Regions from separate parts of the Lysinibacillus sp. NPDC097162 genome, predicted to be linked through region 1. Evidence: riboswitches for the same ligand, from Rfam matches in the RefSeq annotation. Region 1 holds a riboswitch; each other region holds the start of a gene.
The links. Region 1 has a riboswitch for cobalamin ahead of mmgD (citrate synthase). Riboswitches for the same ligand answer to the same signal wherever they lie in the genome.
Positions count from the first base shown of each region.

Region 2: another riboswitch for cobalamin. It lies ahead of ACIQXW_RS07910 (ABC transporter substrate-binding protein); the one in region 1 lies ahead of mmgD (citrate synthase).
Region 3: another riboswitch for cobalamin. It lies ahead of ACIQXW_RS21095 (hypothetical protein); the one in region 1 lies ahead of mmgD (citrate synthase).

Region 1 is NZ_JBIWDT010000001.1:606,801-614,948, reverse strand. It holds partial or broken gene ACIQXW_RS02935 (enoyl-CoA hydratase-related protein) at 1-309, opposite strand, end outside; gene ACIQXW_RS02930 (acyl-CoA dehydrogenase family protein) at 376-2,073, opposite strand; gene prpB (methylisocitrate lyase) at 2,135-3,052, opposite strand; gene prpD (2-methylcitrate dehydratase) at 3,076-4,509, opposite strand; gene mmgD (citrate synthase) at 4,608-5,729, opposite strand; cobalamin riboswitch at 5,924-6,115, opposite strand; gene ACIQXW_RS02910 (ABC transporter substrate-binding protein) at 6,604-7,725, opposite strand; gene ACIQXW_RS02905 (ferrochelatase) at 8,058-8,148, opposite strand, start outside.
Region 2 is NZ_JBIWDT010000001.1:1,576,292-1,584,439, reverse strand. It holds gene ACIQXW_RS07920 (hypothetical protein) at 1-277, shown strand, start outside; gene ACIQXW_RS07915 (GTP-binding protein) at 509-2,446, opposite strand; cobalamin riboswitch at 2,627-2,814, shown strand; gene ACIQXW_RS07910 (ABC transporter substrate-binding protein) at 3,066-4,061, shown strand; gene ACIQXW_RS07905 (precorrin-3B methylase) at 4,118-4,819, shown strand; gene ACIQXW_RS07900 (DUF2243 domain-containing protein) at 5,018-5,512, shown strand; gene ACIQXW_RS07895 (cytochrome c oxidase assembly protein) at 5,502-6,341, shown strand; gene ACIQXW_RS07890 (PhzF family phenazine biosynthesis protein) at 6,514-7,371, shown strand; gene ACIQXW_RS07885 (phospholipase A2 family protein) at 7,896-8,148, shown strand, end outside.
Region 3 is NZ_JBIWDT010000007.1:106,834-114,981, forward strand. It holds gene ACIQXW_RS21070 (3'-5' exonuclease) at 1-586, opposite strand, end outside; gene ACIQXW_RS21075 (putative RNA methyltransferase) at 688-1,518, opposite strand; gene ACIQXW_RS21080 (MATE family efflux transporter) at 1,519-2,898, opposite strand; gene ACIQXW_RS21085 (tyrosine-protein phosphatase) at 3,042-3,809, opposite strand; gene ACIQXW_RS21090 (ABC transporter substrate-binding protein) at 4,080-5,039, opposite strand; gene ACIQXW_RS21095 (hypothetical protein) at 5,041-5,583, opposite strand; cobalamin riboswitch at 5,739-5,948, opposite strand; gene ACIQXW_RS21100 (glutathione peroxidase) at 6,103-6,648, opposite strand; gene ACIQXW_RS21105 (hypothetical protein) at 6,886-7,434, opposite strand; gene ytvI (sporulation integral membrane protein YtvI) at 7,528-8,148, shown strand, end outside.

The DNA.
Region 1 (8,148 bases):
AGCTGCAATAACAGGCTTTTTCATAGCTTCAATTTCATTACATAGTGCTTGTCCTGCTTCAGCCATTTTCAATGCAGCTTCCCGCTGTCCAAAGGCATCAACAAATTCCTTAATATCTGCACCTGCTACAAAAAATCTACCGAAACCTGTCAGAATAATGGCCATCGTTTCTTTATCTTCCGATAACTCTTGAAAAATAGAACGCAAATTTTCAATACAAGCTGATGATAAAGTATTTGCCGGAGGATTATTCACATGAACTATAGTAAGGAAACCCTCTTTTCTTACATTTGCCAACGTATCAATCATATTCTTGCCCTCCTATTTGCTCGATTTTAGTAACAAACGATAGTTTATTAGTCTATTTCATGCTTTTCATAAAAAAGATTTCGGATTGTTGAGGATTATTTTCGCAATTTCTCTTTTCTTCATAAAAAGATTCTGATAAATCGGTATGGACTGAGCACGGATTTCATCTATCCATGTTTTTCTTTTTTCCTCATCTGCTTCAGCGGCTGAAATGATTTCGATTGCATATCCTTCGATTTTGCGATAACCTTCCTCACATAAGACATCTGTCATCAACCATTTTAATCGTTCACCCTCACCATTCTTTTGTCCGCTAACCTTTTCTGTTCTCAACAAAGATGTTTCTATCACATAGAACTCCTTTACCATGTCAGCCAGCAGTCGCATGTATTCCTGCTCAAGTTCCAAATTAATGGAAGCATTTGAAATTGCATGCCATGTCCTTTTCAATAAATATTCGGACCGTTGAATGTAGTGTTGATTTCTTGCAGATTGTCGCTCATTAGATGTGAAATTTTCGAAGGAATTTGCTTGTGCATACCTTTTTGCTACAATTTTAGAAATGGTTAAGCGATTAATTTCATTTGTCCCTTCAAAAATACGACTAATCCTAGCATCTCGGTATAATCGCTCCACTTGATACTCCTGCATATACCCATACCCGCCATGTATTTGCACAGCTTCATCTACAATGAACCCAAGTATTTCAGAGCAATTCACTTTATTAAGTGCGCATTCCATAGCAAAGTCTGATATTTTTTTGATTATTGTCTCCTGATTTGCTGAGTCAATAGCATTATCTATGTCTCCTGCTGTCCTATAAGCAGCGCTTTCTGCACCATATATCGCAACAGCCATGTTTGCCAGCTTCTCCTGAATCATCGTAAAATGAACGATAGACGAATCAAATTGTTTACGTTCTTTCCCGTAATTCATAGCAAGCTGAAGTGCTTGTTTTGATGTGCCAATATTTGAGAATGCTAGTTTAAGGCGTGCCAAATTTAGTACATTCATTGCAACCTTGTGACCTTTTCCAACTTCCCCAAGTACATTTTTATTAGGTACTGCAACGTTTTCTAAAATAAGGGTAGCGGTAGAAGAACCTTTTATGCCCATTTTCTCTTCTTCTTTACCTATTGATACACCTTTATAAGTCCGTTCCACAATAAATGCTGTCATTCCCCCGTCAGTTTTAGCAAAGACAACAAAGACATCAGCCAACTGAGCATTGGTAATCCATTGTTTCTCTCCATTTAGCAACCACATCGTCCCGTCCTCATTCAATACAGCGTTCGTTCTCGGACGAAGTGCATCAGAGCCAGCATCTGATTCTGTCAATGCATACGCACCAATCCATTCCCCTGATGCTAATTTTGGCAAGTATTGCTTCTTTTGCGCCTCATCACCAAAATATAAATATGGTAATGTACCAACACCTGCATGAATATTATAGGAGACACTAAATGAGCCACCAAACCCTATTTTCTCCGCAACTAGTCCTGAAATTTTCTTATTTAGCGCGAAACCTCCATACTTTTCAGGCACTTCAATAGCAAGTAAGCCGATGTCACCTGCTTTTTGAAATAATCTACGGGTCACATCATACTGGTGCTTCTCAATAAGTGCCATATTAGGTGTAACATCATTTTTTATGAACAACTCTGCCGTTTTTGCGATGAGTGCTTCATCATCGCAAAAATCTTCTGGTGTAAAAATATTAGCCATGCTTTCCTCATTCATAACCTTGTCATCTATTTTTCCCATACTAGCCCCCCTTGTGTTAAGAAAGATGTAGGAGAAAAGTAGATTACTTTTCTCCTGTGCACTATCCTTTTATCTCCTCTTTAGGCAAGATCGTTTTAGCCAGCTCATTATCCAAATCTTCAAATTTGTAATAAGAAATCGTTTCATATAATTCACTTCTCGTTTGCATATCCTCAATAGCTTCTTTTTGAGTTCCTGTATTTTTTATTAATTCAAATACTCGCTCATAAGCTTTTGCCGCTACTCTCATGGAAGTAACAGGGTAGATGACCATCGCATACCCCATTTTTTCAAACTCTTTAGCTGTATAATACGGTGTTTGACCAAATTCCGTCATATTCGCTAATAATGGTGCAGTTACTTCATTGGCAAAATGTTTAAACTCTTTTTCGTTTTGTAATGCTTCTGGAAAAATTGCATCAGCACCAGCTGCTATATACGCTTTTGCTCGTATGATAGCCTGTTCTAAACCTTCCACAGATCTTGCATCTGTCCGAGCAATAATGACTAAGGTAGGGGCTATTTGTTTAATGGTTTTAATTTTTTGTATCATGTCATCTTGAGATACAAGCATTTTTCCATTTAAATGGCCACATTTTTTCGGTAAATTTTGATCTTCCAGCTGCACCGCGGCAACTCCTGCTTCAACCATTTCACGAGCAGTTCGTGCGACATTTAATACACCACCAAAACCTGTATCAATATCCACAAGCATTGGGACATTAGTAGCTCGGATAATATTGCTTGCACAATGGGCTACTTCATTCGAATAAATCATTCCTAAATCAGGTAAGCCTCGACTCGCTGTATAAGCAGCTCCAGATAGATATAATGCCTCGAAGCCTGCTTTTTTAGCCATTAAACCTGCCATGGCATCATGCGCACCAGGTATTTGTAAAATATCTTTTCGAGCAATTAATGCTCGAAATTGCTCAGCCATTTGTTTTTGCGAAACAGTTTCATTGACAATCCACGCCATCTACCAATACCTCCCTTCTCTCGTTAAACAAATAAATTGACAAATTCGTTAACATCGCTATTTTCAACAAGCTCTTTATCAGAACAGATACGATTTATTTCGTTCAATTGTTTTTGAGAAAAATGTGTACTAATGTTTTGCTGAAATTTATCAATAATTTGAGGGAATGCTTCCTCACGACGGAAACGGTGCCCTAACGGGTATTCACATTCCACTAACTCAGACATTGAACCGTCTTTATAATAAACTTGCACAGCATTGGCTATCGAGCGTTTTTCAGGGTCTAGATAATCGATTGTATATTGTGATTTTTCTACGACGACCATTTTATTTCTCAAGTCATCAATTCGTGGATCTGCCGCTACGTTATCCTCATAATGGTCTGCCGTAATATCACCATAGATAAGTCCAATTGCTGTAATGTATTGAATGCAGTGATCACGGTCTGCTGGATTATTAAGAGGTCCCTCCTTATCAATAATTCGTATCGCGGATTCATGTGTTGTAATTTGAATGCGCTCAATGTCATGTAAACGATTTTTCACTTCATGATGTAAATGCACGGCACATTCTGCAGCAGTTTGCGCATGAAATTCAGCTGGAAAAGAAACTTTAAATAGAACATTTTCCATCACATAAGAATCCAGTGTTCTTGCAAGCTTTAAGTCTTGTTTATTGAAGAGTACATCTTGAAAGCCCCAGCCAGGCGCAGATAATGCTGTCGCATACCCCATTTCCCCTTTCACAGCCATCATCGCTAGTTGGACTGCCCTACTTGTTGCATCTCCCGCTGCCCATGATTTTCTAGAGCCTGTATTCGGTGCATGGCGGTATGTTCGTAAGCTTGAATTATCAATCCAAGCATTTGATAAAGCATTAATCATTTCTTCACGAGTTCCTCCTAATGCTTTGGTAACTACCGCTGTCGATGCAATTTTGACAAATAAAACATGATCCAATCCAACACGATTCAGACTATTCTCCAATGCGAGTATCCCTTGAATTTCATGGGCTTTTATCATCATTTCTAATACTTCTTTGATTTTAAGTGGCTCTTTCCCTTCGGCAATTCGTGTACGACTCAAATAATCTGCCACTGCTAATATGCCACCTAAATTATCAGAAGGATGTCCCCATTCTGCAGCAAGCCATGTGTCATTGTAATCTAACCAGCGAATCATACATCCTATATTGAAGGCCCCTCTTACGGGATCGAGAACATAAGAAGTTCCTGGAACACGTGTACCATTTGGAACGACAGTGCCAGCAACTACTGGTCCAAGGAGTTTTGTACATTCTGGGTACTGTAAGGCCAAAATGCCGCAACCTAAAGTATCTAATAAAACATAGCGAGCCGTTTCATAAGCTTCTTCACTTGTAATCGTAGTATTTAATACATAATCAGCAATATCCGTAAGTAATTGATCTGTCTTAGATATGTCATTTGTTTTAATCATCTATATCTTCCTTTCAAGTCATGAATTTGATATACTAGTATACTGATGGGCATTGGTCAGAATACCCATCAGTTCTATGGCGAGTTGTTAATACTTGACTATACCGACAATTCTTCAAGGTTATGACGCTCGCCAATATAATGAACACGAGGTCTAAATAATCGATTATTATCATGCTGTTCAATCACATGAGCACACAGGCCAATCGTTCGTGAACCGAAAAAGATAGGTGTATAGATTTCAATAGGCAAGCCTAGCATGTAGTATACTGGTGCTGCATAATAATCTAAATTTGGATATAATCCTTTTTCCTGTACCATCACTTTTTCGCCAGCTTCACACATGTGATATAAACGGTCATCACCTTGCTCCAAACATAATTTATACAAAGCCTCTTTCATTATTTGTGCTCTTGGGTCCATCTTTTTCATATAGACACGGTGACCAAAGCCCATAATTTTTTCTTTATTTTGTAGTTTACTTTTTAGTAAGTTTTCAAAGCCTTCTACTGTTTTAGCTTCAAGCAGCATATACATCACTGCTTCATTTGCCCCACCATGCAAATTCCCTTTCAATGAAGCGACAGCTCCCGTTAAGGCACCATACAAATCTGATTGCGTAGAGGCGATAACACGAGCCGTAAACGTTGAATTCGGCATCTCATGTTCGCTATATAACACGAGCGACTGATCAAAAATCTCCTCTTCTAACGCCGTTGGTTTTCTGCCAGTAATCATGTAATAAAAATTGGCACTATAAGAAAGTTCGCTATCTGGCTTGACCACATCTTGGCCGTTTAAGACGCGATAGCTATTCGCGACGATGTTAGGCATACCGCCTAAAAGTCTATAAGCCCGCGTCAAATTCATTTCAGTCGAACGATCATTGATGTGCTGATCATAGCCTGCTAGAACAGAGATTCCAGTTCTTAACCCATCCATTGCATGTGTTCCATTAGGCAAGAGTTTAAAAATTTGAAAGATATCTTGTGGTACCTGATAGTAGGATTTCAACCTATCCTGCAAATCAGCCTGTTGCCCGGTAGTTGGTATTTCTCCATGCAACAATAAATGGACAATGTCTAAATACGAATACCTTTGTGATAACGCAATTAAGTCATAGCCTCGTATTACAATTTGACTCCCGATAGTGTCTAAAAATGATAGCTTTGTTTCAGCAGCAATAATTCCATCAAGACCTGGTGAATACGTTAACTCCATCAATGACAGCCCCTTTGTTTAATTATTCTTGTAAGCGTTACCATTCGTGCACAAAAGAACAACAAAAAAACAACTTCTACCCCTTTAGAAGTTGTTAACCGACAAAAGCATGACAGCCCAAAAAAACTGTGAATTTACAGTTGAATTCACAAAAATCATGCAGTAGCTAACACCTCCCTATCCTCGTAGGTAAATTGATGCGTTATTCAGTGGCAGGTCTCCTGACTTATGATCAACGTTAAATAACCCCTTCCCATTTTGACAATCAAAACAGTGGTATTGTTATGTAACTCCTAAATACAGTTGCGGGACAGTGTTGGAATCTCACCAACTTCCCTTTTAATCAAATGAAAAAATTCATTTAAACCACCAAAATTTAGCATATTCAATTTGTCTTTCAACCTTAACATAGAGACTTATAAACAATCAATATAGCTAAAATTCAGAAAAAACAAATAATGGAAAGCTATTTTCCATCATTAATGAACTATTTTTCTTTTTTCAGCACTATTCCGTATAAAAAAGTTTTAAAAACACCTTTACTGATTCTATTATCTTCATAGATGCCCATTATTCTAGCACCCATTGTTTTTTTCCCGATATCTCTTCTTAAAAATGCCTCTCATACAATCTTGTCTACAGCCTTCTATATGAATTTTTCTTTTTTCTTTAAACAAATAATCATACAGCTATAGATGTCCTTAGCCGTTTTTCCTTCTATTTAATATCACCTAACCTTTAAACCGAAAAAGCCATCTGACATTAATTAAAAATTAACATCAGATGGCTTCTTATCGTCTTTGTTAGAAGTCTAGTCGATTGTGGAACAGATTGTGCACTTAAAGCAAGTAACACACTTTTAGTTGCTATTCTCTTAATATTTTGCCGCTTCAGAAGATGGATTTAAAATGTCTTTTACTTGGTCTTCTGTTACTTCATAATTGTAGAATTTAGCGTAGTAATTTTGAATTTCTTCGGTCATATTATAGTCAAATATTTCTGGATGGTTGTGCTGCGCCATCCATTTTAACATAAGGGGTGCATCTCCATTCGGTGGATACCAGCGATAAATACCAAGTGGCACTTTGTACACTTGTTTGTTTTTTACTGCTTTTATCTGACTCCAATCTTGTCCACTAATCGTGTTATTGATTAAATCTATTGGCTGTGTTTCGGTAAAGTTCGTAATGTAGATAATTTCTGGATCCCAATTATATATTTGTTCCATATTAACTGCTTTAATGCCTTGAATATCCTTTTCTGCTACATCGATACCACCCGTAGCTTTAATCCATCGATTGCCATGCATATTCGAGCCTGCTACCGATATTTCTTTATCGTTATGGTATTGAAGAATCATTACTTTAGGCATATCTTCTTTTTGTACATTTGCTAGTTTTTCATTTATTTCTTGTTGATTCTTTTTACCTTCTTGAATGATTTGGTCAGGTCGATCCGTTGTGCCTGTAATTTCACCAGTTAATGTTAACCATCGGTTCAAAATTTCTAATGGATCATCAGAATCTGTTGTTGCTTTCAGTGCTACTGTCGGAACCCCTGCTTCTTCTAATTTATTAATGGATTTTTCATCCGAAGCAATTTCAAAATAGACTTCAGGATTAACCTTCATCAATTCTTCAATATTCACTTCCCCATTTTGAATAAAAGAGGTATCTGCTTTTAATACATCAGGTGAAATATCTTTTAAGATGGAATGAGAAGCTGCATTATATGAGTTTGGATGCATCCCAACAATCTCTTTTGTTGAATTAGTGGCAATATACCAAGTAGAGAAATATGGTAAAATACCTCCTACTACAACACGATCAGGATTCAATGGGATTGTTACATCTCGATTTAGCTCGTCCTTAATAATCGTCTCTTCTGTCGTTTCCATTGTTTCATTTGATGTAGCTTTATGTGCGTTGTCTGACTGATTACATCCAACTAATAACACAGAAATTGCTAAAGCTGATAATGGGTATTTCCAATGCATTTGTTAAACACTCCTAAAATAATTTAATTGATAATGATTATCAATATCAATTAATACTTTACATGATATTAGCACGATGAGTCAACACTTTTCGACAATTATTTTAATATTCATGCCAAAACATAAATATTTATTCAGTCCATATTGCTAATGGCAAACAAGAAAAAGCCCACTTGGGTGATGGATGAGTGTCAAAGACATGTACTCATAATCACGCAGTAGGGCACTATTTAATCACGATAATTATCTTCTTAACACTACATACTCGAGGAGACTTGGTCCCCTCGAGTGAAATTGATGCATCGTTTACTTTCACTTCAATCCGTTTGCACTTATGAACGAAGTTGTGATGCTGTTGGAATAAATGACTCGACAATGGCAGCTAAAGCTTGAATGGTATCATAGCTATCACCTGGAAACTCC
Region 2 (8,148 bases), 970 kb from region 1:
TCATACAAATCAAGATAGTAATAAAATAGTACATTTAATAAAGTATGTAGAGTGTGAATACGCTCAATTTCTTCAAAGTGTTAAAGAATTAAATGACTATCATTTAAATTGGCATCCAAGAGGCAATGGTCATCAATTATTGCTCCAATTAATTGAGCAATTACAAATTTTAAAGAGTAAACCAGGTTCGGTTCTTGTTGATTTTTCGAATAGTAATGGTTACGTAATTGTGGAATCAGCGAATAACTTTGTTGCGAAAGCGAAAAAAGCTTTATAGGATTAATATAAAAGGCATCGAGATGTTCTCGATGCCTTCTGTCATTTTTTATGGATAACTTTTGAAATCGCCATAAAAACTGGCTGAATCGCCGATAAAACCTTTAAAATCGCCGATAAAAGTCGCTGAATCGCCGATAAAACCATTCAAATCGCCAATAAAACTTGCTAAATAACCGATAAACCTTCCCCAATCGCTGTTATGCTTTGGAAAGTGCGGTTTCTCGGATAATTACAAGCAATGCATGGCTTCTTTTGCCTCATACCAAGGAACTGAATAGCCCTTTCCTTTCGCACAAAAAATACTTGATGATGTATAGTCGGGATCTGCCTGTTTATTGTAATTGATTTGTGCAATTATTTCTTCACTATTATGGCATTTATCATAGCCATCAAATTGTAACGAAATTGACCCTTTGCCGTTTGTATAAGCAGCGAAAGTAGTACTATAATGCATAAATGTTGCAACAGGAACTCGTCCTGTTAATGTTACTTGTTCCTCTGTTAATAGAGGGTCATCAAAAGTACCATCTGCTTGCTGGATATCGTTCATCATACGACCGATAAAATCATTCGATGCTTTCAATTTAAAGCGATAATATGGTTCAAGCAATATATTTTCGGCTTGCTCCAGCCCTTGTCGAAGTGCACGGAAAGTTGCTTCGCGAAAATCGCCACCCTCTGTATGCTTGATATGAGCACGTCCTGTCAAAAGGGTGAAGCATACATCTGTCACTGGGGAGCCTGTTAAAACACCGTGATGCTCTCGTTCAAATAGATGTTTTTCAATTAGTCGTTGGTTTCCAACTGATAAATCATCAGCATGACAAGCGTTAACAAAAGTGTTACCAGTTCCACGAATATTAGGCTCCATTAACAGGTGTACCTCAGCATAATGTTTTAAAGGCTCGAAATGACCGTATCCTGTTACAGTTGTTACGATTGATTCCATATATAAGATTTTTGGCTCACCAAAAGTAACAGAAAGTGAAAAGCGATTTTTTAACACTTCAGCAAGTACTTCAAGTTGAATAACCCCCATAATATGTACATGGATTTCTTGGAATTTCTCATGCCAAACGACTCGTAACGATGGTTCCTCCGCTTCAAGTAAACGGAATACTTGTAAAACTTCTTTTATATGCTGTTGTCCATCATACTGTACTTTAGCTTGTAACGTAGGCACAAGCTCATATGGCTGAGGAGGTATTGTACTACCTAAAATATCACCGACTTTTGCTAGACTAAGCCCTTTAACCGCGAAAATTTCTCCTGCTTGCACTTCTTGTGTTGTGTCAAAACGGCTGCCATTATATAAACGAATTTCAGTTATTTTTTCAGTCACATCACCAAATGTAAAGTCTTGGCGTGTATGTAAAGTTCCTTGCAATGCTTTGATAAACGTTAACCGTTGAGTTCCATCATGGCGAATTTTAAATACCTCACCTTGAAATGGTGCTTGATGGTCGAATCGAGTCTCCGTAAGTAGAGGGAGCTGTGATAAAAATTCTTTTATTCCAATATCCTTTAATGCCGCACCAGTAAAGCAAGGAAATGTTTGCTCTTGTTTAATCAACTTTTGCAACTGTAATAGGCATGTTTGTGCATCGAGAGTTTCTGTCAAATAGGCATCGAGTAGTTGTTCATCACGTTCAGCTAGCCATTCAGCAATGTGGCTCTGGACATAATCTGTACGCAATGGGTCGTCTATTAAAAGTACGTCCTTCGAACATTCCTTTCGAAGCTGCTTCATAACGGCATCTACATCAGCGCCTTCACGATCTATCTTATTAATAAAGAAGAAGGTTGGTACGTTGTATTGACGTAGCAATTGCCACACGGTTTCAGTATGTCCTTGTACACCCTCTACTGCGCTTACGATAATAATGGCGTAATCCATTACACGAATTGCGCGTTCCATCTCTGGTGAAAAGTCGACATGCCCAGGCGTATCAATTAGTGTGTATGTATCATCCCCAATTTGCATCCGTCCTTGTTCAGCAAAAATGGTAATACCACGAGCTTGTTCGATAGTATGATTATCTAAAAAAGTATCTTGGTGATCGACTCTTCCGCGCGTTTGAATACTGTTCGTATGGAATAGTAGTTGTTCACAAAAGGTTGTCTTTCCTGCATCGACATGTGCGAGCACACCAATCGTTTTATACATAAAAAATCCTCATTTCTATTTTTCCTATATTCCTATTGTAACAGATAGTGCTTAAAAACATTTCGAGTAGAATAGTTCTCGTTTATGTTTGAATAGTGGTCAATTATTCGTAATTATTAGTTATGGATTTTTTTGTGTGATTGAAAACAAAAATTACTTCTGCTAGGCTATTTTTATAACTTAATACTTCTATATATTGGTGCAAATGGTTTATATCATTTGCTTAAAAGGGAAATCGGTGTAAATCCGATGCTGTCCCGCAACTGTAAATGGGGAGTTTATACAACACAGTCACTGTAGTTTAACTATGGGAAGACGTATAAACGTTGAACCTAAGCCAGGATACCTGCCAATATATATTATTTTACTTAACACCACGAGGATGGGAATAGTGATTGGTTGAATAACCATTGTTTTTTCACTATGCCGCCCTCTTGGAAACAAGAGGGTTTTTTGTGTCCATTTTGATGTGCAGTAGTTTAAGCAGGAACCGTAGCAAACAGCAATTCATGCTTTTACCAGGAAATGAAGCGTCAAGAAGTGCTCGTAATCAATAGCAAAGAAGTCATTGATTTCTTACTATAAAGATGAAAAATTACAAACTAAAGGAGAAACAAACATGAACAAATGGAAAGGCATGTGGCTAGTTCTTGCAATGGCACTATTGAGCATTTTAGGCGCTTGTAGTGCAAAAGATGATTCAGAATCAGCTGCACAAAGTGAAAACATTGAACCAGCACAAGCAGAGGCAAAAGAAGTAACAATTGATAATAACGATACGACACAAGTTTATACAGAAGCTCCTAAAAAGGCGATTAGCTTAAATCAGCACGTTACAGAAATAATGCTAGCATTAGGTTTAGAAGATTCAATGGTTGGTACTGCTTATTTAGATGATAAAATTTATGAACCTTTACAAGCAGCTTACGATAAAGTACCAGTGATAGCGGAGCAGTATCCGACAAAAGAACAAGTAATTGATAGTGAAGCGGATTTTTTATACGCTGGGTGGAAAAGTGGCTTTAGCGAAAAGGGTGTTGGTACACCAGAAGAGTTAGAAGCACTTGGTATTCACACATATTTACATACTTCTTCAAGTATTACAAAACCAACGTTAGAGGATATATTTACGGATATCCGTAATATTGCAAAAATCTTCCGTGTTGAAGACCGCGGAGAGGCATTAATTGAACAGATGACAAAGGATGTTGATGCTGTTCGCGCAAAGTTACCCCAAGGTGAAAAAGAATTACGTGTTCTAGTTTTCGATAGTGGGGACAAGGAAGTCTTTACAGCGGCACAAAACTTTATGGATGAACTTGTCACAGTTGCTGGCGGTAAAAACATTTTTGGCGATGTTGAATCGGGCTGGACAACGGTATCAAAAGAAGAAACAGTTGAACGTAACCCTGAAGTCATTGTCGTAATTGATTATGGTTCCCAAACAGCAGAAGACAAAATTAAATTCCTAAAAAGTGATCCGGCATTAAAAGAAACAGATGCTGTGAAAAATGAACGCTTTGTCATTTTACCACTTTCAGCAGCTTCAGAAGGGGTTCGTGCTGCAGAGGCTATTGAAATTTTAGCAAAAGGTTTTTATCCTGAAAACTTTTAAATAACAATCGAAAGAGCTAGCTACTTGCTAGCTCTTTTTCATAAGGAGAACAAACAATGAATGCCTTTCGTTCAAATACACCAGATCGAACATTTGAAAAACTAAATACAAATGGAAATTTTACACGCCTTGCAGTAAGTCCAGGTATTATCAATAAGCATTATACACCAGCTCAATTTCAAAAAATTGCTGAGGTTGTAGGTGATAGCGGCGCAATTAAATACTCGGCTTCCTATAGTATCCTTTTGTCCGTCCCAACTATAAACGTGAATGAAATTATCAATGAGCTTCAAGAAGCAGGCTTATATATTGCAAAGCAAGGTCCTATCGTTGCGATAAAAGCATGTGATTTTTGTGATGGGGACAAAATGGAGGCTGCCGAAATAACCGAACACCTATACGAAGCATTACATGAAGAAACTGTGCCTTCTAGACTACGGTTAAATATTAATGGCTGTGCATCGGCTTGCTATAATGCTGTATATGATGATATTGGGCTTGTTTATCAAAAGGATAGCTTCGATGTTTACTTAGGTGCCGTGCCGATGGGGGCCAATGCAAAGGCGGGTACACTATTTGCTAAAAGAGTTTCAGTACAAAAAATAGAAAGCTTTCTACAACAAATTATCAGGCATTATCAGAAACACGCTCGCCCAAATGAACCTTTCCATAAATTTTATCGTAGAACAAATAGCGCTGAATTTTGGCAAGCATTAAAGCCTTCATTGATTTCTGCCTTTGGAGTCGTGTCGTTTTAAACAACTGAATAAAAGCAAAGAGCTGGCTAGAGCTAGCTCTTCTTTAATGGAAACAATAGATGACTAGGTAGGGGTATAGATGTTAAAAATAATATCTTTAAAGAAGAAGTTTTAGCCTGATACGCTAGGTAAAGTTGGGTTGAAATATTAAAAATTAGGGAATGATAAGGACGAAAATCTAAATGTAGGGGGGATGGAATGACCATCTTAAACAATCATAACAATACACAAGTTTATGTAAGCCGGAATTTATTGTCAGGGTTTCTATTTGGGATAGGCCTAGTAGCTTTTATAGATGAGACTATTTTTCATCAATTATTTCGCTGGCATCATTTTTATGATAAGTCTACAACGGATATTGGCTTAATTTCTGATGGTATATTCCATGCAATTAGTTGGTTTGCTACTATTGCAGGATTATTTTTACTTGCAGATATTCGTCGTAAAAGTGGGTTTTTGTTGAAGAGATGGGTTGGTGGCATGTTACTAGGTGCAGGAGGTTTCCAATTATATGATGGCATCATTCAACATAAGCTAATGCGAATACACCAGATTAGGTATGTAGAAAATGTTATCGTATACGATGTAATTTGGAATGTACTTGCTGCAATTATTCTCATAATCGGACTTTATCTTGCTGTTCGTACTAGCAATAAAAATCTTCAAGTAGAGGCTACCACTAATGAACGCTGACCATCACCAAATATTAGAGGGTGGTCCTAGTCATGATGGTTTTGGAATCATTCATCCTCAACTAGTTTTTTTAATTTTGTTTATTACCATATTAATTTTGTATATTAGTGCTACTGTAATTACAAATCGAAATTATAAAACATGGCCATTTAATCGTATAGTAAGTTTAGTTTTTGGAATTTTATTGGCGATTAGTGCTGTTGTAGGTCCTTTAGCAAATCGTGCTTCTATAGATTTTACAGCACACATGTTTAGCCATTTACTTTTGGGTATGCTAGCACCGTTATTCATTGTACTTGCAGCTCCTATGACATTAATACTTAGAACTTTAAGCACCCCATTAGCTCGGGGGCTTTCAAGAATTTTAAGAAGTTGGCTAGCACGTATACTTATTCATCCACTAGTTACTAGCTTTCTAAATATAGGTGGACTTTGGATATTGTACACTACTAACCTATATTCATTAATGCACGACAATAGTCTAATACATGTAATTGTCCATTTACATGTATTCATTGCAGGCTATTTGTTTACTGTTTCTATCATTTATTTTGATCCTGTATATCATAGGAAATCCTTTATTTACAGAGCAATAGTTTTAATTATTGCATTAGCAGGACATGGAATATTATCGAAGTATATTTATGCTCATCCTCCTAAAGGTGTTCCGATAGAACAAGCAGAAATCGGAAGTATGGTTATGTACTATGGTGGAGATATAATTGATGCCATAATAATTTTTACACTTTGCTTGCAATGGTATAAGGCAGCAAGACCACGAGACCGTGAACTGCAAACAACTAAGGGAACAACATTAAAAATTAATTAAAGAAAGAGTGACGCATATAGAGTCACGCTCAGACTGTAAACAAACTATTTTTGGCGAGGTCAGATGCTAAAAAATAGTTTGTTTCTTGCTTTATAGCGAATTTTTCCAACAACATTTATACATCGTGTTTTCTATGCTACAATTTCCTATAAGTGTGGAAGGAAGGTGTTTTATGAAAATATCCGTTTATGTTGCAAGTGCATTTAGCAAAGATCATAAAGGCGGAAATAAAGCAGGAGTAGTATTTATGGAGCATACATTGTCCACTACTCAAAAAATGGCAATAGCCAAACAACTGGGCTATGCGGAAACTGCATTTATAGCAGAATCTGAAATTGCGGATTATAAAATTGAGTATTTTACACCAAAAGAAGAAGTTGATTTATGTGGTCATGCTACAATTGGCTCTTTCGCGATTCTGATGCATTTAAATAAACTTTTCAAGAATCGCTATACGATTGAAACGAACAGCGGTGTTCTTGCTATAACTATAAAAGATGACATGATATTTATGGAACAAAACAAACCGATATTCTATGATGTTGTATCTCCAAACGAGTTCATCGACTGTTTTGACATTCAAGCTATAGACAATAAATACCCAATTCAAATTGTCTCCACGGGCTTAAAAGATATTTTAATTCCTATAAAAAGCGAAACACAATTACATGCACTGCAACCTAATTTTGAAAAAATTAAAGAAATTAGCAAGTATTATAATGTTGTCGGGATGCATCTGTTTACTTTTAATGACAATCGAATTATATGCAGAAATTTTGCTCCACTATACGACATCAATGAAGAAGCAGCGACTGGAACTTCCAACGGTGCATTAGCTTGCTACCTTTATGAACATCACTACTTGCAAAAAGAAGTCTATGTATTTGAACAAGGTTATGCTTTACACTCGCCTTCTGAAATATTAGTTAAATTAGCAACGAATAGCAAGAATGATATAGATAAAGTTTATGTTGGCGGCAAAGGCTATTACTGTGAAACTAAGTGTTTAAATGTAGAAAATATTGAGTGAAAAAATAACGAATAAAAAGGTTGAGAAAATAATTTCTCAACCTCAGTCTGTAGACAAAGTATCTGATTATTCGATACTTTGTCTTTTTCTTGGTTAAAACGGAGGAGATATTGATAAGTATGTTGATGTCTATTTTATTTATGAATTAGTAGTGTATAGTCACTCTTTTTAGCTTAGTTTTTGAATAAAACAACTTTTAAGTTATTGAATTCAAGATGGTCACGCGGTACGCGAAAATCCTTTGGTAAACCGTGTTTCTTTTTTATATTAGTTTATATTAACTAACTAATAACCTTACGCAAAAAATCGGTTATTATATTGCGAATTTTCAGTTCGTTTAATAAAATAAAAATATAAACGACGGGTTAAATACTATCATAATGGTTCATTACCATAACTTAGGGTTGTCCTCCATTTCCGCTGGGCGTTTTCATGAGCATCCAGATTTCACTCCAACAGCTAACATTCTAAAATTCATTTTCTTTTTTTAAAATATTATTCTAGCCTTTTGATGAGCCATAATAATGGTATTTTACCTAATAAAATATCGAAAGGAGCTAAGATTAGATGAAAAAGTAGGTTCGTCCTTTGTTGCAATGTCAGTTTTAGTTTCTTCACTCTTTTTTGGGGGAGGTACAAAAGTTTTTGCAACGACAGGAGAAGAGTCATCTTTGACAGATAAAGAACTTTTAAATGCTGGTGAACAGTTAGAATCTTATATTTATTATGAGGACGGAAAACCGTTTGTTAATATTGAAAAAGTAAAATTAGATGGCT
Region 3 (8,148 bases), on a different contig from region 1:
CTTCTGGAGTTAGTGACTCTTTTAATCGAAATGGCATACTAAACATATTTATAATCTTCTCAAACAAATTTTCCTCTGAAAAGCCTTCATAATCTGGATCAATTTCGTCTCTAGTTAAACAAAAATTTGGCTCTACTACGCTATAGAGGTCGTTCTCAATAAAATCACATTGGGTCATCCTTGTAAAAACAGTACCAGCACCGCAAGGAAATTTCAGTTTAAATTGATATTTACCTTCGAGTTGCACAAGGCTTTTATCCTTTTTAAGTGTGTCGCATATATGAAACATAAAATCTTTTGCTTGCTTATATGGACTTTTCACAGTAGTTTGTTCACCTTTTGTAGAACGAATCATCCATGTATCCTGGTTTATTTGCATTAATGTATTTTTTGTATAATCTTTTACCTCAAGTACAATTATTCCTAAATCCGGACCTAAAATTACAAAATCTGGACGTCTCCCTAAAATCTCAGGCTCATAGTACACTATATAATCATCAGGCAAATATTCCTTCAATGTCCTAAACAACAGGCGCTCTCCAGTTGTCGCAGTGGATCGAATCGTCTCCGGCATGGTCATTGCCATATAGACACCTCCATTTTCTTATACATAGCGTACTAGTTCGCCAAAAACGACAAAACTCCTGTTTTTTTCACAGGAGTTTCCAATTTTTTTGCATTTATGATTTAGACCCGACCTACTAGGACATCGACATCAATCGTGATTTCATTTACAGTCACTTCTGCATGCTGCGCCTTATGCCAGCCCATCGGCGTCATTTCAAGCAGTGCAGGAACGAGCACAGAAGCAAGTGGCACCGTATAAGTTATACGCTCTACTGTGACATTTGAAAAACTTTCACGAAAGCGTTCTACAGTTTGCTCATTGGAGTATGTTTCTTTTGCCGAATCAGCATAAAGTTGTGAACGTAATTGTTGCAAATAGCCACTTTGCGGTACCACTTTTACGACACATCCATTTGATGTAAGCAATCGTTTAAATTCTTCATAATTAGCTGGGGATAAAATATTTAGAATGACATCAAAGCTTGTCTTGGCAAAAGGACTCTTTGCTAAGTCACCAACACACCAGATTTGCTTTGGATAATGCCGAGCAGCTGCAAGAATACCCTCTTTTGCAATATCAATACCAATGCCTATCCCTTGTTTTTGCGACAGTATACGGGCTAAATGTGATCCCTCTCCACAGCCTGTATCAAGCACTGTTTTGGCTTCTCCTATTAGTTCTGCTATTTTCTCCTCTAGTGGATCATATAGACCACTATCAATAATCGTTTTACGGGATTCAAAAAGATCTTTACTATATTTAGAAGCTGCACTATGCGTCAGCATATTTACATAACCTTGCTTAGCAATATCAAAGGAATGGTTTGCTGAACATGTAAGCCTCCCTTGATCATAGACCTGCATGGACTCCTGACAAATCGGACAAGCAAATAACCCGATATTTGCATCTATTAACGCTGCTCCTGCAGCTCGTTTAGAAAGTGCTCCCATTTAATTCGCCTCCTTTTGTTCAGTAGGTGAGACAATTGCAAAACGCTCCCACTTTCGACTTTTCCATCTAAAGTATACGATAATGGCACGCATCCATTCATCTGCTGAAATAGCTAACCATATCCCTACTAGTCCCCAATCTAAAACAAATACAAATAAATAGCCAAGTGGCAAACTCATGCAGACCATCGATAAAAAGCCGATTTTCACGGGAAATCTTGCATCGCCTGAAGCACGTAATGAATTAATAACTACGATATTCATCGTACGACCTGTTTCTAATAAAATACTTAATGCTAATACAGACCCACCAATGGCTATAATCTCTGCATTATCTGTAAATATGCTCATTAACTGTTTTCTAAAAATCGTCACTACACTTACCATTAGTATTGTAAAAATAAAAGCTGAGCGCACGCTTATCCATAATTGATGATAAGCCTCATCTTTTTTACCCGCGCCTACATAGCGGCCAATAATAATAGCTGTCCCCGTACCGATTGCAACCGCAAACAAATACGTAAACATCGAAATATTCATTGCATATTGTCTTGCTGCAAGCGTTTCAGATCCTATATAAGTTGCATAATAGAGGAAGACAATTTGGCAAAATTGATAAAGCACTTGCTCAAATGCAGACGGTAACCCGATATTTAAAATTTTTCTAACATACTCTTTTGAAAATGTGAAATAGTATTCGATTTTTACACGTATCTCCATTACCTGATACAACAGCCATGCAAATACAATAACCGCAAGTCCACGACTAATAATGGAGGAAATCGCAGCCCCTTTCACACCCAATTCCGGCAATCCGAAATTACCAAAAATCAAACCGTAGTTTAACACGACGTGAACGACATTCATACCGAGTGATACATACATTGTCTGCTTCGTCCAACCATGTACACGAATAATAGCCGCTAATGCATTAATAATAGCTTGTAAAAAAATAAAACTACCAATTATGACTAAATAACTTTGGGCATATTGTAAGACATCGCCCTTCAAATTCATCATCGTCATTAAATGGCTTGAGCCTAAGAAAAACAGAGCACTCATAATAAGCCCAACAATTAAGTTCATCGTAATTGCCAACGCTGAAATCTTTGTAGCCTCTAATAATCTTTTTGAACCTAAATATTGCGAGACAACTATCGCAGCACCATTGCCTACCACTTCAAGAATTAATATCGCAATATGAATGTATTGATTTGCTGCGCCCACACCTGATACAGCGTTATCCGATAAGGCACTTAACATAAATGTATCGGCTAATCCCATCAACATAAATAAAAAAACTTCTAAAAAAATCGGCCATGTTAAATGAAATAGACTAAATTGGTCTGCCGAATGTTTCTCTCTAATCGCATTTCCCAACAACTTCACTTCTCTCTATATTACATAAAAATCTATTGTATCTTATCACAGATTTACTACTGTAAAGGATAGCTAATACAAAAATATTTTGAATAGCTTACAAAAAAATCCCTCTCACTAACTTACTGTGAAAGGGCGTCCTATTAGCATAAGCAATTTTCTTGTAATTGCTGGCGTTTTTCTGTTGTTAAACCAAACTCTTGCTCTAAAAACACTGTTTTCGAACCATAACGACTATCTATAGCATCGAAGGCAGCTTGCAAATAATCCTCACGTGCTGACATTAATGCATGGAACTGTTGTAACTCTTGGTCATTAAAAGTATTTTGTATTGCCTGTGCCATTCGTTCTACCATAGGGCGTAAATAAATATTCGTATCTAAATAGTCTTGCATAATGGTTTCCTCGGGTACATCTAATGCGAGCAAAATGAGCGCACCGCCAATTCCCGTTCGATCTTTTCCTACGGCACAGTGATGAACGAGGCCTAAATTATCTGGATTTTGAATTGTAGACATTAATTTTTTAAATGAAGCATTGTTAAATGGCATTTGTGCATAAAAATCGCGGAACATCTCTGGGCTTACAACCTTATAAAAATTGTGGCCGCCGGTATTTGTCGGCATCTCAAATGCGTGGTTGCCTTTTGCAGGAATTTGAATATACTTTGCGCCCTTGAATGTGGGGTTAGGATTATTTTGAGCCTCTTGTTGATCTCGGTAATCGAAAATTGTTTTTACTCCTAGTGCTTCAAAGCGCTCCTTATCCGCCGGTGTCATCTTACCTAGTGCAGCCGAACGATATAGCAATCCATTCTTAACCACTCTGCCATCTCGCGTCTTATAGCCACCCATATCGCGGAAATTTAAGACTGCCTCAAACGGAATAACCTTCATGTCAAACTGTGTCATCCACTACGCCTCCCTTATTTAAGCAATCATTTATATTTCTATTTTATAGAACAACTGAAGATAATACCAATTATTCACAAAACCTTTTAGTAGAGATTCAAAGTCTATGAATCACCGATTGTCTTGAAGATATCGGAGGTTGAAGACCGTGAAGCCTGTACTTAGCGGACAACAACATTCACAAGCAAAAAAGTGTTAGATTGATTGCAGTCAATCTAACACTTTATCTCTTTTGCCCAAATTTTAATAGTTGGCTTTCACCATTTATCCTTATTTAAATAATTCGGGATATACTGCTTTTGCTACCATCTCAACAGCTTCACCAATACGTGGACCTGGACGATTGGAAATATCAGTATCAATATAATTTACTGCTTTATCTTGAATAGCAGTAATTGTATTCCATCCATCACGCCCAAGAATTTCGCCTACTGAGTCTTCTACATAGTTTACTGTTGTTAAAATAACTTGAGGATTTTTTGCGATAACATCTTCCTCAGAAACTTTTACCCATCCTGTTTGATCACCAAATACATTGTTCACATTCGCTGCATCAAGAATCTCTTGTTGGAAAGTACCAGCTGCTGTTGTATAAATATCTGGCTTAGGGCTAATTTCTAAATAAACATTTTTCGGTGTTTCTACAGTTTTTACTTTTGCTTGCACATCCGCAATTTTCGCTTTAATATCTTTGTTTAATTGCTCACCTTTATCTTGAACACCCATCACTTCAGCGATTTGTTGAATATCTCCATAAACATCTTCAAATGATGCGGCTGATTTAATAACAAATACTTTCACGCCTGCATCTTCAAGACCTTTAAGGGCATCTAGTGTCTCGTCATTACCTGTGTAATAAGCAATTACAACATCAGGCTTTAGCGCTACAATTTTCTCGCTATTGAATGTTACAGAATCTGACACTCGTTCGATTTTTTTTGCTTCTTCTGGGTACGTATCATATTCAGTTGCCCCAACTACTTTATCGCCAACACCTAGTGCAAATAGAACTTCAGTGTTACTCGGTTGTAATGACACAACCGTTTTTGGTACTGCATCAAATGCTACTTCTACATCGCGATCATCTGTCACTTTGTAGCCTGTTTGCTCAGCTTGTTGTCCTGTTTTCGATGTATCGTCCTTTTTAGCTTCATTTGCTGTGCCGCAACCTGCCAATACAAGTGCTAACATTAACACTGTAAGCCATTGGAATTTAAATAGTTTCTTCACTTTACACATTCTCCTTCTTTTTCTTCATCGGATATGATTTGCTTATAAACGGTATTTCAGCAATACCAGCTTGTTGATTCATGTATACAGCCATTACAAAAAATACATTAGCTAATAATCCTAAGTAATCGAAAAGGATGGCTGGTACTTCTCTTTCCTCAGAAACTTTATGTAGAACACGGTATGATTTTTTTGCCTCACTACGACATAAATGAAGCGCAGTTGCAGCCCCCGTACCTTGTGGTAAAACAAAGTTTTGGATTTCTTCCTTTACATGCCCCACATAAAAATCATAGCGCTCGCTAAGCCATAACAAATCTTCTTCCGTTACCGCTAATTTGCCACGTACTGAGCCATTTACATGGTAGGCCATTGGCAAAATAGTCAATAAATCTGTCGCCACTACTTCAACTTTTTCAGCTTTTACAGCCGTCAATGCTACACCGACATGAGTTGTTAAACTATCCGTACGAATCTCAAAATCTACTGTAGATATTTTTTCACGCATGAACGGGTAGCAAGAATAACGGGCATCTTTTTTCATACTTAGTCCCTTCTTTCTTTCATGAACAGATTTTGCTTTACAGGTGCATAAAAAAACGCCGCTCCCTAGGGAACGACGAAAATAGCATATATAGTGCCGCCTCACGCGACATTGCCTATGTATTTGCCGTATATCCTCCTAGCTTCCGAAGAGTTTTTATACATTAAATAAAGGTCGGTCTCCTGGCTCGTACAGCTCACTACCCAATGCAGTAGCGATATCATAAAACCTTCCCATCTTGGGTCTTCACCTTTTCGACAGTGGCATTTTTTATGATTCTTGTACTTACAGTTGCGGAAACAGCTTCGGTTTTACACCGAATTCCCGATTATGCTAAAGTTAGCACCATTATTCTGCAAGAATTATTCACTTGATTAGCAGTTTATCATATATTGATTTGAAAGAGTAGTTGCGAGATTGTGGAATATTCGAATATATTTATACAAAACTTAGCACTATTTCTACATAGTGATCCGCTATTTGTTATTCCAGCCTAAAAATTCTGATTAAAATAGCTAGTTATAAAATTTTTTCAATAGCTTGCTCAATATCTAATTGTGAATCTGTTGGTTCAAAGCGCTCAACTGTATGACCTTGATTATCTACTAAAAATTTCGTAAAGTTCCAACGAATGTTACGTCCATCTAAAAAGCTAGGTGCAATTTGGATAATAGCCTCAGCTAACATCTTTTCCTGCATATTTGCCTTTCCGAATTCACGAAAATCTACTTCGTGCTTTAAATAATTGAATAACGGATGTGTCTCTTCTCCATTAACCTGAACTAGTTCAAAAATCGGGAAAGTTACCCCGTAGTTAAGTTGACAAAGTTGAGTTGTCTCAACTCCATCTTCTGGGTTCTGCTGTCCAAACTGATTACATGGGAAACCTAAAACAACGAAATTTCCCTTGTCATATTTATTATACATTTTTTGTAAATCTTCAAATTGATATGTAAAATCACATTGGTTGGCTGTGTTGACGATTAACATTGTCTTTCCACGAAATGTCTCCATTGATAAAATTTCACCATTTGGCTTTTTCACTAAATAATTATAAATCCCCATTTTCTCGACCCGACCCTTTCTTATTTACAAAAATTATACTGTTACTATGCTATATACAGTTGCAGATTTACGTGTTTCCTCTTTATAGATAGTTTCTGGCTCTCACTTATACTAAAGCTTACGTCAGTATATAAGACCTATCAAAAACTGAATCCATCCTCCTGTTTTCATTATAATCAATAACTTTTCTTTCTTCAAAATAACACACTTGGGCATAAAAATAGCCATCTCGCTATTTTAACGGATGGCTGTTTTATATTTCTTTTTGTATTTTATATCCTGCTCTTCTTCTATTAATCTCTTTGCAATATCCAGTAAGTTTTGATCATTCGTAGCATCAAACAATTTCTTGAAGGAGACAATAATATCATATCGAATACGCGATGGTTGCTTTTCATCGATACATGTTTGGAACCTTTTCGCTAAATACGAAACAATTAAATCCCTTTGAACTTGTCCAGCAAGCCCAATTTGCCAAATTGCTTGAAGAGCATGCCTTGCAGTTACTGTTTTTTCATCGTATGTTACGGCCCAAATTTTTAAAAAATCATCCAGAACACGTTCTTCCGGGTCACTTTTTGCTGCTAATGCACATAAAAACTGTGCTGCCCGTGCACGAGCATGTCCATCTGTATATGTAAGGGCTTTAATAAGCTGTTCCCAAACTGCATATGTCCAATCTACTGGTTCTTGCATAATTTTTATCAATCTTCTATACGACTCGTATTCAATCTCACGGTCACGCTCTGTTAAATTACTAAAAAGTTGCAAAATCTCTTTTTCCATGATTTATCCCTACCTTCATTCTTTCAGAACGTTTTCAAATTTTAATTTTTTTATGTTACACTTTACTTAAAAATAACGATAAAAGGAGAGCTTATGAATAGAACTATAACTCGAAAGTTGACTATACGAACTCTAGCGATTATATGCCTACTTATAGCCTTATATTTTATCATTCCTGTCTCCGTGCCAATTATTTTAGCAGGTGTTACAGCTTTTTTATTAGAACCCATTGTTATGTTTTTTAAACGAAAATGGAAAATGTCGCGAAAAATAGCTGTTGCTTTTATATACATAGTAAGTGTTATTTTTATTTCTATTATTTGTTACTTTACTATTACGCAACTAATGTCGCAAATTATTTCCATTTCAAAGCAAGCACCTTACTATATTTCTAAATTATCCGAGATGTGGGGTCATATGCAAGAGAATATTTCAAAATATACAGAAGACTTTCCAACTGAAGTGAGTGCTTCACTTCAAAAAACGACAACCGACTTCATTGAGAAAGTTGAAGAATCTTTTTTAAACTTCTTTAATTATACCAAAGTTACGACCTTCTTTTCACAAATTCCAAGCCTCTTTATAAGTCTTCTTGTTTATATGATCGCCCTATTTCTATTTATGCTAGATTTACCAAAATTAAAACAGTCAACTTACAAATTTTTAAAGCCTACAACTGAAGAGAAATTGAAAATTATTACTAATCGTTTAAAA